One region of the Pontibacillus salicampi genome, then DNA from elsewhere that is predicted to be linked to it. Evidence: predicted binding sites of a transcription regulator. Region 1 holds the regulator's gene; each other region holds the start of a gene.
The links. The regulator LexA, encoded in region 1, represses DNA repair genes until DNA is damaged. The targets are predictions, from matches to a motif close to CGAACATATGTTCG.
Positions count from the first base shown of each region.

Region 2: the regulator LexA is predicted to act here: its motif matches at 2,809-2,822, upstream of ACFFGV_RS07070 (YolD-like family protein).
Region 3: the regulator LexA is predicted to act here: its motif matches at 2,673-2,686, upstream of uvrB (excinuclease ABC subunit UvrB).

Region 1 is NZ_JBHLTP010000012.1:167,799-172,935, forward strand. It holds gene tkt (transketolase) at 1-144, opposite strand, end outside; gene ACFFGV_RS15570 (DUF896 domain-containing protein) at 360-593, opposite strand; gene ACFFGV_RS15575 (YneB family resolvase-like protein) at 726-1,376, opposite strand; gene lexA (transcriptional repressor LexA) at 1,672-2,301, shown strand; gene ACFFGV_RS15585 (BA5345 family protein) at 2,484-3,122, opposite strand; gene glnA (type I glutamate--ammonia ligase) at 3,330-4,667, opposite strand; gene ACFFGV_RS15595 (MerR family transcriptional regulator) at 4,715-5,119, opposite strand.
Region 2 is NZ_JBHLTP010000004.1:74,429-79,565, reverse strand. It holds gene ACFFGV_RS07085 (quaternary amine ABC transporter ATP-binding protein) at 1-228, opposite strand, end outside; gene ACFFGV_RS07080 (ABC transporter permease) at 228-1,088, opposite strand; gene ACFFGV_RS07075 (ABC transporter substrate-binding protein) at 1,160-2,164, opposite strand; gene ACFFGV_RS07070 (YolD-like family protein) at 2,841-3,161, shown strand; gene ACFFGV_RS07065 (hypothetical protein) at 3,197-3,532, opposite strand; gene murG (undecaprenyldiphospho-muramoylpentapeptide beta-N-acetylglucosaminyltransferase) at 3,656-4,720, opposite strand; gene ACFFGV_RS07055 (MATE family efflux transporter) at 4,836-5,137, shown strand, end outside.
Region 3 is NZ_JBHLTP010000013.1:490,386-495,522, forward strand. It holds gene ACFFGV_RS17865 (ATP-binding protein) at 1-867, shown strand, start outside; gene ACFFGV_RS17870 (peptide chain release factor 3) at 1,030-2,604, shown strand; gene uvrB (excinuclease ABC subunit UvrB) at 2,743-4,740, shown strand; gene uvrA (excinuclease ABC subunit UvrA) at 4,749-5,137, shown strand, end outside.

The DNA of each region.
Region 1 (5,137 bases):
CTGCATAAATTCTGTCCAGAGCGTGTACGCCATCGGCGCAGCTCCCATAGGCATACCAGGATGACCTGAATTTGCCTTCTCTACCGCATCAATTGAAAGAGTACGGATAGTATTAATAGATTGTTGTTCTACTTGTGGTGCCATAATAAAACTCCTTTCCTCGTCGCAAGAGGCGAACTATGTATCAGTTTAATCCTATAATGAAATGGGTTTAGTGACAAGTGGTCCTTGCAAAAAGAATGTCACAACGGGACTTTCTCATCGTTATAGGGTGTGACAAAAGGATTCAATTATACAAAAAAATCCCGCTACAACTACTATTGTAACAGGATAGTGACTCTACTGGCTAACAGATGCCATTAGTGCTTTTTTTGATTTTCTTTATCTTGCTTTAATTTTTCAGGTGTTACATCGTTACCTTCTGGATCCATGACTGTCACAGAACGTAGTTGATTCTTAAATGACTTACGGACATTTTTCAAATATTCCTGACGTAATGATTGTTGTTCTTCTTTTTCTGTATTGGTTAAGCCTTCACTTTTAGATTTATTAGCAAGTGTATTAATACGATCTAATTTGTCTTGAGATAGCATAAACATTCTCCTTTATGATAAAACTTGTCCTCTCACCTATTTGAGCATCTTATTTCGTTTGTGGACTCATTGGAAAAAGGCAAGTTCGATTTATATCGATGCTTGCCTTGCGCATGCTTTATAATAACGTGATTAATCGTTTTTTTCAAGTAATTGAACTTCTCTGTACCGCCTGTGAACCGTTGCTTTAGAGACATCATGTCCCATTCCTCTTAGCGTTGCAGCAATTTCATGGAAGGTAAGCCCGTTATCTCTTAGTCTTACTACTTCCTCTACTGGAAATTCCTTTTTTTCCCGTCCCTTCGCGAGGTGTTGATTAGAAAGATTAGCAGAAGGATCATACCCTTCCTCTATAGCCTTTCTCATTCCCCGCTTTATTTTCAGGTTGTGAATCTTTCTTTGATATTCCTCAACAACTCCAACGATTTGCAGCACCATAGAATCTGACTCAGAAAGCTGTAACGCTCCATTATGAGCAACAGAATAAATAGGGATATTTAGCTTATTCAGTTGATGAAACAAGGCTATTTTGGTGTTTCCTCGACCTAGTCTTGTTTCATCCTGAATAAGTAACATATTCGCTTCCTCGGCGGTGAATAGGCTTAACACTTCAAATATCCCATCTCTTTCCACATCATATCCACTCGCTTGCTCCTCAATTACCTTTATTACTTCGAAATCATTGGCTTCTGCTAGTTCGAGAAGCTCCTGTCGTTGTCGTTTCAAAGATGATACTTGTGTTTCTTTCTCTGTACTCACCCGGCAATAAATAACTGCTTTCATATGCTCTCCTTACTTTCCGTCTAACTTAACGAATTACTCAAAGTCTATTAACTCGTCACCATAGCATAATACATAAATCCCAAGCTCGCCACAAATAATAGAATATAAGCAATGTCTAGTTTTGATAGATTTTGAAACATATGATCCCCTCCGATAAGAACTTTTGTTCGCTTCTGTATTCTATTATATACGAACATCCGTTCTTGTCAACTATTTTTGCGAACGAATGTTTGTATATCCTTACCAAGCGTGGTACAATGTAGGTAATAAAGAATATGTACGAGGTGTAGTGAATATGACAAAACTATCGAAAAGGCAGGAAACAATACTAGATTTCATTAAAGATCGTGTACTAGAAAAAGGATATCCGCCTTCCGTTCGTGAAATTGGCGAAGCAGTCGGCCTTGCATCTAGTTCTACAGTGCATGGTCACCTGGCACGATTAGAGAAAAAAGGATACATTCGACGTGACCCTACTAAGCCTAGAGCAATTGAAGTACTAGAATTAGAGGAGGAAGGTGCAAACCAAATCCCTAGAGGAGAGGCGACCTATGCTCCTGTCATTGGTAAGGTCACTGCAGGCATGCCGATTACAGCAATTGAAAACATTGAAGAATATGTCCCGTTACCAGACACACTGGCGACCCAGGATGATGAAGTATTTGTACTTGTTGTTCAAGGTGAAAGTATGATTGAAGCAGGGATTTTAGATGGAGATATGGTCATCGTACGAAGACAGCAAACTGCTCAAAACGGTGATATTGTCGTTGCGATGACAGAGGATGAAGAAGCAACTGTAAAACGGTTCTTCAAGGAATCCAATCATATTCGACTGCAGCCAGAAAACGCTACGATGGAACCTATCATCGTACAAAACATTTCTATTTTAGGACGTGTTGTCGGGCTGTATCGAAATATTCACTAATTACTAACCATAAACGATGTAATGACAAACACCCTGATGGAAATACCATCAGGGTGTTTTTTCAGAAATCTTTTCCATACTCTTCTAAGACCTAGAAACCCCCATAAATCATGAGGTAATAGTAACTAGAAAGAAGAGGCTGACGAACCTCATCAATGAGTGTTTACCTACCTATGTATCGATTAGCTGCTGCTTCTTTGTTCGTGCAATAAATCCTTCAATACATTCGTCATAAAGTATTGAGCATTTTTAGAATAATACGTTTTGGAACGAGTGACCAAGAAACAGGTTATTACATTCGCTAATAAGAATAGAAATGCTATCACTACGTTTGTTCCAGCAAACAGATAATAGCAGGAAATGGCTAAACAGATAATCAACGATAATTGAAGAATCCCAAGCTCATGTGTCCTGGTTAATAGATAAGCATACCGTTCAGCCAAATAATCCATTTTATGTTTTTCCTTAACATTTGCAAGAGCACTTTGCCACATATACTCTATTTGGAAGTATTTTCGTTCTATGGCATCCTCCTCAATAGCAATACCAACAGCGCTAAGCTCTGATAGTATTTCCTCTGACACCTGTCTAGAGCGATTTAATAGAATCCAATCCATCGCAAAATAAATCTGATGCACTAGATAACCTGCAATTACTCCAATCGAAACGGCCGTAAGCAAGGCAACAATTACTTCCTGTGGCGGCACGTTATTATAGGTTATCGGCTTGTATGCTAAGAGCCTATTAAGTACAGCACCATAAAAGATAACAATCCAGCCAGGTATTCCCCATCTAATTAAATACTTACTTTCCAAATGCATATCGTTCCTCCTCTCTTTTACATTTTACAATTCTGCCATGCTTTGGTAAATCATGTTTCTTATCCCGTGTCCTTGAATTATGGATTATGCTCTTTCATATTGTTCGGAGTTGCTACTAAGTATTAATAAGTTACTGATGCAAAGCATGAAAAGAGCCCTTGATCGTAAAACATCAAGAGCTCCTTACATATTAAAATAAAAATAGTATTAATAAGTGGATAGATACTGCTCACGTTCCCAAGGGTGAACTTGTGTACGGAACATATCCCATTCGATCTCTTTTGACTCAATAAAATGCTCATATAGGTGTTCACCTAAAGCGTCGACCATTGTTTTATCCTGTTTCAAGAGGTCAAGCGCTTGAGCAAGCGTAGCAGGCAAATCCTGTACACCATTACGTTCCCGCTCTTCTTTATCCATTACGTAGATATTACGATCTACTGGTGTTGGTGCCTGTAAATCATTCTCCACACCATCCAGACCTGATGCTAATAGTACTGCCATGGCTAGATATGGATTCGCAGCAGGGTCAACAGAACGAACCTCGATACGTGTACTCATGCCACGGGATGCTGGAATACGAATAAGCGGGCTACGGTTTTGCCCTGACCATGCAACATAGCATGGAGCTTCGTATCCAGGTACGAGACGTTTATAGGAATTAACGGTCGGATTAGTCACAGCAGTAAAGTTCGTTGCATGCTTTATAACACCCGCAATAAACTGATAAGCTGTTTTGCTTAACTGCTGGTCACCATTCTCATCAAAGAAGGAATTCTCTCCATTAGTAAAAAGGGACATATTTACGTGCATCCCCGAACCATTTACACCAAATAACGGTTTTGGCATAAAGGTTGCATGCAATCCATGCTTCCTTGCAATGGTTTTTACTACTAATTTGAACGTTTGAATATCATCGCAGTGCTTTACAGCATCTGCGTATTTAAAGTCAATTTCGTGCTGACCAGGTGCTACCTCATGGTGAGATGCTTCAATTTCAAAGCCCATTTCCTCAAGCTCTAACACAATATCGCGACGACAGTTTTCCCCAAGATCTGTCGGTGCAAGATCAAAATATCCACCACGGTCGTTCAGCTCCATCGACGGCTCGCCTTTTTCATCCAGTTTGAAGAGGAAAAATTCCGGCTCCGTTCCGAGATTAAACGCAGAGAAACCGAGTTCCTCCATTTTCTTCAAATTCCGTTTTAAATTATAGCGAGGACATCCTTCAAATGGTGTGCCATCAGGATTGCAAATGTCACAAATAAAACGAGCTACCTTCCCTTTTTCAGATGTCCAAGGGAATACCACAAAAGTATCGAGGTCCGGGTGTAATAGCATATCGGATTCTTCAATACGAACGAATCCTTCAATAGAAGAACCGTCAAACATCATTTTGTTATCCAGTGCTTTGTCCAGCTGGCTAACAGGAATCTCTACGTTCTTAATAGTGCCTAGAAGATCTGTGAATTGTAAACGAATAAATTTCACATTTTCTTCTTCAATCTTTTTCCAAATTTGTTCTCTCGTAAATTTCGAAGCCATAATTCACTAATTCCTCCCAAAGTGTAAATTTATATAGAATAGTATATCTAATGGAAGAATCGCGATAATTCTCCCTGACGCAACGAAGATTTTCCATGGCGATGACCTTGGAATATTTCATTTTTCAACATTTTGCGTAAATCCTTTTCTGACAGTTCCTCTTGAGCTTCTTGAATTTCTTCAGCTGTAAAGGACTCTTCTGGCTCTGGATGTTGCAGTTCCATCACTTGTTTAATGCCAGCAAGATTAATACCTTTCTCAATAAGCGATTTAATTTCAAGGAGGCGCTCTACATCATTGAACGAAAACAATCTTCGATTCCCTTCTGTTCTTGCAGGATGAATCAAATGATGTTCTTCGTAGTAACGAATCTGTCTGGCAGATAATTCTGTAAGCGATTTTACAATTCCGATTGAGAAAAGCGGCATTGTTCTTCGCGTATCATCATTCATCGTTATCTGTCCCTCCCT
Region 2 (5,137 bases), on a different contig from region 1:
CATATTTAAACAGCGTATTAATGTAGATTTCCCACTACCTGAAAGCCCCATAATAACGAAGATTTCTCCCTGGTTAATAGACATAGAAGCATTATATACGCCGACTGTGTGACCAGTTTCGGCTAGAATTTCATCCTTTTCTTTCCCTTCCTGCACCATTGGGATGATAGATTTAGGCTTAGGTCCGAAAATTTTAGATACGTTCTCAATCTTCATTTTTTCACTCATTAGTTTGCCCCCCTATGTTTTTGGAAGCGATCTGCGATACCACCTGTAATTCGATCAATTAGAATAGCAAGGAATACGATGCTAATACCAGCCTCAAACCCTAAGGATAAGTCAATTCGGTTAATGGAAATCAATACCTGCTCCCCTAACCCTTTCGCTCCTACCATAGAAGCAATAACTACCATCGCTAACGCCATCATGGTCGTCTGGTTTACTCCTGCCATGATAGTAGGCAACGCTTGAGGAAGTTGAACCTTCTTTAACATCTGCCATCTGGAAGAGCCAAATGACTCAGCAGACTCAATGACTTCCGCGTCCACATTACGAATTGCAAGCTCTGTTAAACGAATAACTGGCGGTAATGCATATATTAATGTTGCAAAAACAGCCGCTACGTTCCCAAGACCAAAGAAGAAAATGGCTGGTATTAAGTACACAAAGCTCGGCATTGTTTGCATAGCGTCTAATATCGGCCTCATTACGAAAGAGAATCCTTTACTGAACGCCATCCATACGCCTAATGGCACTCCGATGACCAGGGATATAAATACAGACGTAATGACAATAGCTATGGTTGTCATTAGTACATCCCACAATCCAAAGGTTCCTACTAAAAACATAAAGAAAGCGTATAGAATACCAGCTCCAACTGATTTAAAACGCCACCCTAACAATCCAATTAATATGATAAATATCCACCACGGGATAAATAATAAGCCTTGTTCAATACCTAACATGGTTCTGGATGAAATAAGAAAGATAAAATCAAACAAAGGCTCAAAAAAATCATTTATCCATAATATAAAACTTTCAACATAATCTCCTAAGTTCCACTCAATACTTGGAAAATGCCCATTCATTGGTTTTCCCTCGCTTTTTTATAGTAATAAGCAGTTGGCTCTATTCTTAGAGCCAACCACTAAAGCTTCTCTTACAATGCTTCTTCTACTTTTTTAGCCACATCTTCGGATACCCAGCCTGTCCAAAGCTCCTTATTTTCTTTTAACCACCACAGGGCTGCTTCATCTGCAGAAGCATCATTTTCTTTCATGTACTTCAGAGCTTCTCCTGTTAATTTACTGCTCGTTTCATAATTAGATAGGAAATCGACTACTTCCGGAGCTTGATCAGGCATATCCTTATGCACCACGATAGTTACTTTATTCGGAGGGAATTCCGTACCACGATTTTTCTCCCATTGCTCTTGATTATATTCCGGCTCGTCCAGAAGCGTCATATCATATAAGGACGTCACCCATGTTGGAGACCAATAATATCCAACCCAAGGTTCACCAGACTCATAAGCATCAGCAAGAGAGGTAACAATTGCTGAGTCTGAACCTGGACGGAAATAATTAAACTTCTCCTCCAAACCATAAGTCTCTACTTTAGTAGCTAATATTTCTCCAACTGCCCAGCCAGATGGTGCACCAATTATTCTACCTTTACTTGGTTTTTCAGGATCTTGGAATACATCTGGATATTTCTTCAAATCTTCTACTGTTTTTAAGTCTGGAGCAATTGGTTCAATTCCTCTTTCCTTATCTCCTTCTATTACATACGTTGGCACCCAAAGCCCTTGTTTATTATCATCAAAGTTAACAGATACTTCTTCAAAATCCCCTGCTTTTATAGCTTCTGTATATACTTCTTTAATGTTGTCTACCCACATTTCCATATTCACATTAATATCGCCTTGGCGTACTCCTTGAACAGTAGCAGGAGTTGAGCCAGTCGTGACATCCGTGTTATAGTCATAGCCATTTTCAATAATGGTAGACGCTATACTGTTATGTACACGAATACTGTCCCAGCCAGCATCAGCAAAAGTAATCGTATCTATTTTCTTTTGACCGCTTGCTCCTTCATCTCCTCCGCATGCAGCCAGCAAAACTAACGTACAAATACTCACAATCCACAATAGTCTCTTTTTCATGTTATTTCCCCTTCGTCAATAATAAGATATATATTTTGTGAAGATTCTCACAAGATTTCATGCTTAACAAAGTTGCGAAAAACTACTTTTCCCAAAATAGTAGTTACTTATGGTATTAAGCGTGTTACCGAGTTGCAGGTAACTAATGTAGCGTGTATGAATAATAATCTTCTCGAGGATATGCTTTATACCAACACTCATATTTTATGGGTTGATATGAGTGCGAGAAAAAAGGAAGGTGTTTAGAACAGATAGTAATCTCTTCTTTGAGGGAGGACTCTATATTTATCTATTTTGCTGTTTCCTTCTTTTCTGGAATCGCCTCCTAAACGCATTGTTCTTTTTTTTCTGACAAGTTTAATTGTACAGAAAATTTGTAGCATTAATCAAAACGAATATAGTGTCATATTTTGTTATAACTTGCGGTTATATTGAAAGCAGGTATTTTATCATAAGAATCTTAACGTTTTCCCTCGTTTTATGTAAGATTTCTCTTAAATAATCAACATTTGGCTTCAACTTTATAAACTTTATAGAAAATATCAAGGTTTTCCCTTTGGTTTTATTCAATATGTTAATTATTCATTCACTATTATTCCTATTCAAATTTATACTGTACAGAATAGAATAGCTCACATATAATAAGAACATATGTTCCTTTATCGGAGGGTTTCTTATGAAAAAAGCTCATATAAATTGGAGTACCTACATGTCACCTGAGCACGTAGATCAATTGAGGAAAGGATGGAAAAATGACGAAAGAGTAACTAATGGTACACTGTCAAAAGAGCAGGCTATTGAAATTGATTTCAAGCTGCAAAGAGCGTTAAATGATGATCTGACTGTTTCCATTAAACAATTTGATCAACCGACAGCCTCCACTCTTAAATTGATATCTATTGTGAAAGAGACGCAGACTTTATATGGAATAAACCCATTATGTAGATCGGGAGAGGAGATTAATATTCTTAATATTACTCACGTTACTATTGAGTAGAACGACACCTCCCTTCAATAAGGGAAGTGTGTTAGTTAATTATTATTCGTGACTCTTCTTTCGTAAAGAAAATAAGAGATAACACGAAGAACAACTGGGTATAAACATAGAACTGCAATAACATTCCCTATCATACTCAATAGAGGAGTAAAAGCAAATAATAAAGCAACAGCCAACAGAACAAAAGCCGTTACATTTCCAGCTAGTCCATTGACTGGCTTAAAGGATCTTGTAAGAGCTATCGTCTCCTCTTCTACCTTTTCAAAACAGCGTCTATGATACGGCAGAATACGAAAATAATTTGTGGCCGTCACCAATTGCTGCCTTTCCTCTACATCTTTTGTACAGTATCGACAATACACCGAATCCATAGCATCCTCCTTAAACACCTTTGATAATTCTATTATAGTAGCTATCTTTAAAAAGGAAAGCCAGATGGATCATCTATACATCACCATGGATCTTAACAATGCCAAAAAGAAAGGAAACCTATTTTAGGCTTCCTTGATAATTTGAATGATTTTTTCTTTTGCTTTTTCACTTTTATACTGCTGCATAGTAGCTATCATTTCTTCTTTATGTTCTGCTAACATATCTAATTCCTGTTCTAAACGGTCTGTGTTCAGTTCCTCTTCCTCTACCATTCTGGCATACCCTTGTTTTTCAAAAGAATTTGCATTAAGGATTTGGTCCCCTCTACTTGCATGACGGGAAAGAGGGACTAGGAGCATAGGCTTTTGTAAAGCTAGGAATTCAAAAATAGAATTGGAACCAGCGCGGGAAACTACATAGTCGGTAATGGCAAATAAGTCATTTAACTCTTCGTTAACGTATTCATATTGAACATAACCAGGTCTATTAATTCCTTCATCCTTATTCCCCTTCCCACAAAGGTGAACGATTTGATATTTTTGCAGCAAGCTGTCCAGGTTATCTCGAATGGAGTCGTTGATTTTCTTTGACCCAGAGCTACCACCCATGACAAGAATTATCGGTTTATTCTTAGTGAATCCAGTCATAGCTAAACCTTTTTGTTTGTTCCCTTTAAACAGCTCCTCCCTTACCACTGCACCAATCCATTCTGCTTTCTTCTCAGGAAGGTATTGATTAGTTTCTGGAAAGGTGGTAAGTATTTTTTTAGCAAATCGCATGGCCAGCTTATTTGCTAAACCAGGGGTATAATCGGACTCGTGAATGATAGCTGGAACACGATTAAGCTTTGCTGCAGCAACGACTGGTACAGAAACAAATCCCCCTTTGGAGAATATTACTTGGGGCTTACGTTTTCGTATTATGGAAAAGGCTTGAGCTGTTCCTTTTAACACTTTAAATGGATCTTTTACGTTTTCTTTAGAGAGGTATCTTCTTAATTTCCCTGTTGATATTGAATAATATGTTACTCCTTGCAGGGTACCTATTAGTTCTTTTTCAATGCCATTATGAGATCCTATATAATCTACTTCCCAGCCATCCTTTTGGAAAACGGGAATAAGAGCTAGATTAACAATAACATGACCGGCTGTACCGCCACCGGTAAAGAGGATTCGTTTTGAAGTCATAGCGAGAGTCGTCCTTTCTACTAAACCATTTTTTTCTAATTTCCGTACGTTCTTGCTAATGTATGCTATAATCTCTTTTATCGTATTAGATACTAATCATAAAAGGAAGAGCTATATGTATCCTACTTCATCTTTAAAGCAAAAAAATATATTATTTCTTCACATTCTCCTCCCCATCCTTGTAACACAGTTAGGGATGTATGCCATGAACTTCTTTGACACTGTAATGTCCGGGAAGGCGGGGGCAGATGATTTGGCAGGCGTTGCGATTGGCTCTAGTCTATGGGTACCTATCTTTACAGGTATTAATGGTATTCTATTAGCCATTTCTCCTATCGTAGCACAGTTAATTGGAGGAGAGAAAAAGGAAAAAATCCCCTCAACCGTCAGACAAGGAATATACTTAGCCATTGCTCT
Region 3 (5,137 bases), on a different contig from region 1:
GAAGGATTTAAAATCCATAACCCAACTCATTATTTTGAAGTGCAGCATCGTATGGAAAGAGCAGTTATTTCTGGAGACAGAGAGAAGCTAGTCCAGGTCTTTACCAATTTAATCGGCAATGCAGTGAAATTTTCTCCTGAAGGTGGGTCTGTCATTGTTTCTATTACAACGAGTGAGGAGGAAGTCGTTGTTCATATAGCAGATGAAGGGTTGGGCATACCGGATAGTGAAATGACCAAGCTGTTTAAAAAGTTTCACCGAATAGATAATACGGATAGAAGGAAAATTGGTGGAACTGGATTAGGGCTTGCTATTTGCAAGGAAATAATTGAAGCGCATGAAGGAGCTATTACAGTCCACTCGGAAATTGGAGTAGGTAGTGTATTTACGTTTCGGCTGCCCTCTGCCCCAGGTAAACGACAGCAGGACGGCAGCTCCAAGCACCCATTATACTCTGGCTTCCCTCTTTTAATGGTAGTAGAGGATGACGAGAGCCTCGCTTCTCTATTATCAGAGGAATTAAATGGAGCAGGGTTTAATGTATTGTCCTTCTCTACTGCAGAGGCTGCCCTCGACTCTTTACAGCAGCACGAGCCGGATGCCTTTGTGATAGACTTAATGCTAGGAAAAGGTATGAACGGATGGGAGCTCATTGAAGAGCTCAAAACAAGAGAAGACACAAAGGACACGCCAATCTTCATATCAACGGCCCTTGATGAAGAAGAAAAAGGAGAACAGTGGAACGTGAACCATTACTTAACGAAGCCTTATCCTCCAAATAAGCTGGCTACTATCATTTTGCAGACGCTCATTACGAATGATAAAAAGGGGCAGATTATGATTGCAGATAGAGACCTAAAAGCATAGCTTGATTTTTTTCGATGTGCTATGTAATGATAGGAAGAGTGAATAGTGTAATCGGCTAACAACAAAGGCAATGGATTGGGAAAGAACAGGCTGTATCACCAGTCTGTTCTTTCGGTATTTCAATAGAAGCTAGAGATCTATAGAATAGGAGAAGGTTAAACGATGAGTGTACAAGAAGAAATGAAAAAACGTCGCACCTTTGCGATTATCTCTCACCCTGACGCAGGGAAAACGACGTTAACAGAGAAATTTTTATTATATGGTAATTTAATTCGCAATGCAGGTACGGTCAAAGGAAAGAAATCTGGTAAGTTCGCAACATCGGACTGGATGGACATAGAGAAGAAACGTGGTATATCCGTCACTTCCTCTGTGATGAACTTTGAGTACGAGGGGCTTCATATCAATATATTGGATACTCCTGGACACGAGGACTTTAGTGAGGATACCTATCGTACGCTTACGGCTGTGGACAGCGTAATTATGATTCTAGACGGTACAAAAGGGATTGAAGCGCAGACCCTGAAGCTATTTAAAGTATGTAAAATGCGTGGTATCCCTATTTTTACCTTTATTAACAAGCTGGACCGGGAGGGCAAAGACCCATTTGATTTATTAAAGGAAATAGAAGAAGAGCTTGGAATTCAAACATACGCTATGAACTGGCCAGTAGGAATGGGCAAACGATTCCAGGGGGTATTTGATCGGGAGAATGATCAATTCATTCACTTCTCCGGGAATGAGGAAGAAACTAGAATTCCCAATGCAGATCTAGAAAACCATACCGAGCTTGTAGAGAACGAAGAATTTCAAACCGCATACGAAGAGTTAGAACTATTAGATGAAGCTGGAGAAGAATTTGATATGGAGGCTGTCCAGGAGGGAGAGCTTACACCAGTATATTTTGGTAGTGCCTTAGCTCCATTCGGTGTGCAAACCTTCTTTGAATCCTTTATCTCTATGGCACCGCAGCCTTTTCCGCGTAAAGCATCAGGAGAGCTTATTTCTCCCGATAAAGAAGAATTCTCAGGCTTTATCTTTAAGATACAAGCTAATATGAATCCTGCTCACCGGGACAGAGTTGCTTTTGTGCGTGTATGTTCTGGTAAGTTTGAACGAGGGATGAAGGTAACGCTTGACCGCACAGGTAAAAGTATTAAAATAGCTCAAACGCAGCAATTCATTGCCTCCTCCCGAGAAACGCTGGAGGAAGCATATGCTGGCGATATTATTGGCATTTATGATCCGAACGTTTATCGCATCGGTGACACGCTTGTAGAAGGAAGCGAATCCTTCCATTACGAGGAGCTCCCACAGTTCCCGCCAGAGCTATTTAAGAAAGTAACGGTGAAGAATGTCATGAAATCGAAGCAGTTTAAAAAGGGAATCGAACAGCTCGTACAAGAGGGGGCTATTCAGCTTTTCCGCGGTGTTCGAAACGAGGAATATATTATTGGAGCGGTTGGTCAGCTTCAGTACGATGTGTTTGAATACCGCATGCAAAACGAATATAACGTCGAGGTTATGTTTGAATCAATCGGCGAGAGGTTGCCACGATGGTTGAAGGAAGAACAAGTAGATAAGTCGTTATTTGACGAACGAAGCTTGCTTGTCAAGGATAGAGAGGAAAACTATCTTGCACTGTTTAAGAATGAGTTCTCCTTACGGTGGTTCCAAGACAAAAATGCAGACATCGAATTAATTGACCTGTTTGATGTGAATCAGTACAGTCAATAATATAAAAAGCTGAGCCTATGATACAGAAGGTTCAGCTTTTTTATCTATATATAGGCAGGCGAAATACTCGAATGTTTGTTCGTGTTTGTGTTAGAATAGTGATATTATGTGGTAAACTACGTGTAGCAATTATAGGGAATGGAGGTTGCAATAGTGGAAAGTCAATTTGATTTAGTGTCGAAATATCAACCTCAAGGTGACCAGCCTCGGGCCATTCAAGAGTTGACCGATGGCATACGGGAGGGCAAGAAGCACCAGGCGCTTCTTGGTGCAACGGGAACAGGGAAGACGTTCACTATGTCCAACGTCATACAGGAAGTAAACAAACCGACGTTAGTCATTGCCCACAATAAAACGCTGGCAGGACAGCTCTACAGCGAATTTAAGGAGTTTTTTCCTAATAATGCAGTAGAGTATTTTGTTAGTTATTATGATTATTATCAGCCAGAAGCATATGTACCTTCTACCGATACATTTATAGAGAAGGACGCCAACATAAATGATGAGATTGATAAATTAAGACACTCTGCAACATCTTCTCTTTTTGAAAGAAGAGACGTTATCATTGTTGCCAGTGTGTCCTGTATATATGGTTTAGGTAACCCGGATGAATACCGGAATTTAGTACTATCTGTTCGAAAAGGAATGGAGAAAGACAGAGATGAACTGCTTCGCGACCTTGTTGATATTCAATATGCGAGAAACGATATTGATTTTCAGCGTGGTACGTTCCGTGTCCGTGGAGATTCGGTAGAGGTCATTCCGGCCTCTCGAGAAGAGCATTGTCTTCGGATTGAATTCTTTGGAGATGAAATTGATCGAATAAGAGAGGTTGATGCTTTAACCGGAGAAATTATTGGGGATAGAGAGCATGTCGCTATATTTCCGGCCTCTCACTTCGTAACCAGGGAAGAAAAGATGAAAGTAGCTATAAAGAACATAGAGCGAGAATTACAAGAACGACTGAAGGAACTGAAGGATCAAAATAAACTGTTGGAGGCGCAACGCCTGGAGCAGCGAACCAGCTATGATTTAGAGATGATGCGGGAGATGGGCTTCTGCTCTGGGATTGAGAACTACTCCAGACATTTAACGCTTAGAGAAGAAGGAGCAACTCCTTATACCTTATTGGACTATTTTCCAGAAGATTACATGATTATGATAGACGAGTCCCACGTTACCCTTCCGCAAGTAGGAGGCATGTTCAATGGAGACAAGGCTCGTAAACAGGTATTAGTCGACCATGGATTCCGTCTGCCTTCTGCCCTTGATAACCGTCCATTAATGTTCAAGGAATTTGAGGAGCGTATGAATCAGGTCGTTTATGTTTCTGCTACACCAGGTCCTTATGAGCAAGAGCATTCACCTAAAATGGTCGAGCAAATCATTCGTCCTACTGGATTACTGGACCCTGAAATTGATGTTCGTCCAATTCATGGCCAGATTGATAATCTGATTGGTGAAATAAATAATCGAAAAGAGAAGAATGAGCGTGTGTTAGTCACTACGCTTACGAAGAAAATGTCAGAGGACCTGACCGACTACCTGAAGGAAATTGGCATTAAAGTAGCGTATCTTCATTCAGAGATTAAAACATTAGAGCGTATTGAAATTATTCGAGATTTAAGACGAGGAAAGTATGATGTGCTTGTCGGGATCAACCTGTTAAGAGAAGGGCTTGATATTCCGGAGGTATCTCTTGTTGCCATTTTAGATGCAGATAAAGAAGGCTTCCTTCGTTCCCAGCGTTCCCTTATTCAGACGATTGGCCGCGCTGCCCGAAATGAGAATGGTCAGGTAATTATGTATGCCGATAAGTACACCAATTCAATGAACATTGCAATTGAGGAAACGGAGCGAAGACGAGCGAAACAGATAGCGTATAACGAGGAGCATGGTGTTACCCCGACTACCATTAAGAAAGAAATTCGTGACGTCATCCAGGCTACAATGGCTGCTGAGGATGGAGAATCCTATGGTGAACATAAGCCTAATGTTTCCAATATGAGCAAAAAGGAAAAAGAAGAAGTAATCAACAACATGGAAGAAGAAATGAAGCAGGCTGCCCGCGACTTAAACTTTGAAAAAGCAGCTGAACTACGCGATTTACTATTAGAACTAAAAGCGGAAGGGTGATCGAGCAAATGAGTCAGCAAAAATCTATTCGTGTCCAGGGGGCTCGCGCCCATAACTTAAAAAGTGTGGATTTAGAAATCCCTAAAAATAATTTAGTTGTCTTAACAGGCTTGTCAGGGTCAGGGAAATCATCCCTGGCTTTTGATACGATATATGCAGAAGGACAGCGTCGATATGTAGAATCTCTCTCTGCCTATGCTCGGCAATTTTTAGGGCAGATGGATAAGCCGGACGTCGATTCTATCGAAGGACTGTCACCAGCTATTTCCATTGACCAGAAAACAACGAGTAAAAACCCTCGTTCCACTGTTGGTACGGTTACAGAAATATATGATTATTTACGTCTCTTGTATGCCAGAGTAGGGCGACCTACGTGCCCATACCACAATATAGAAAT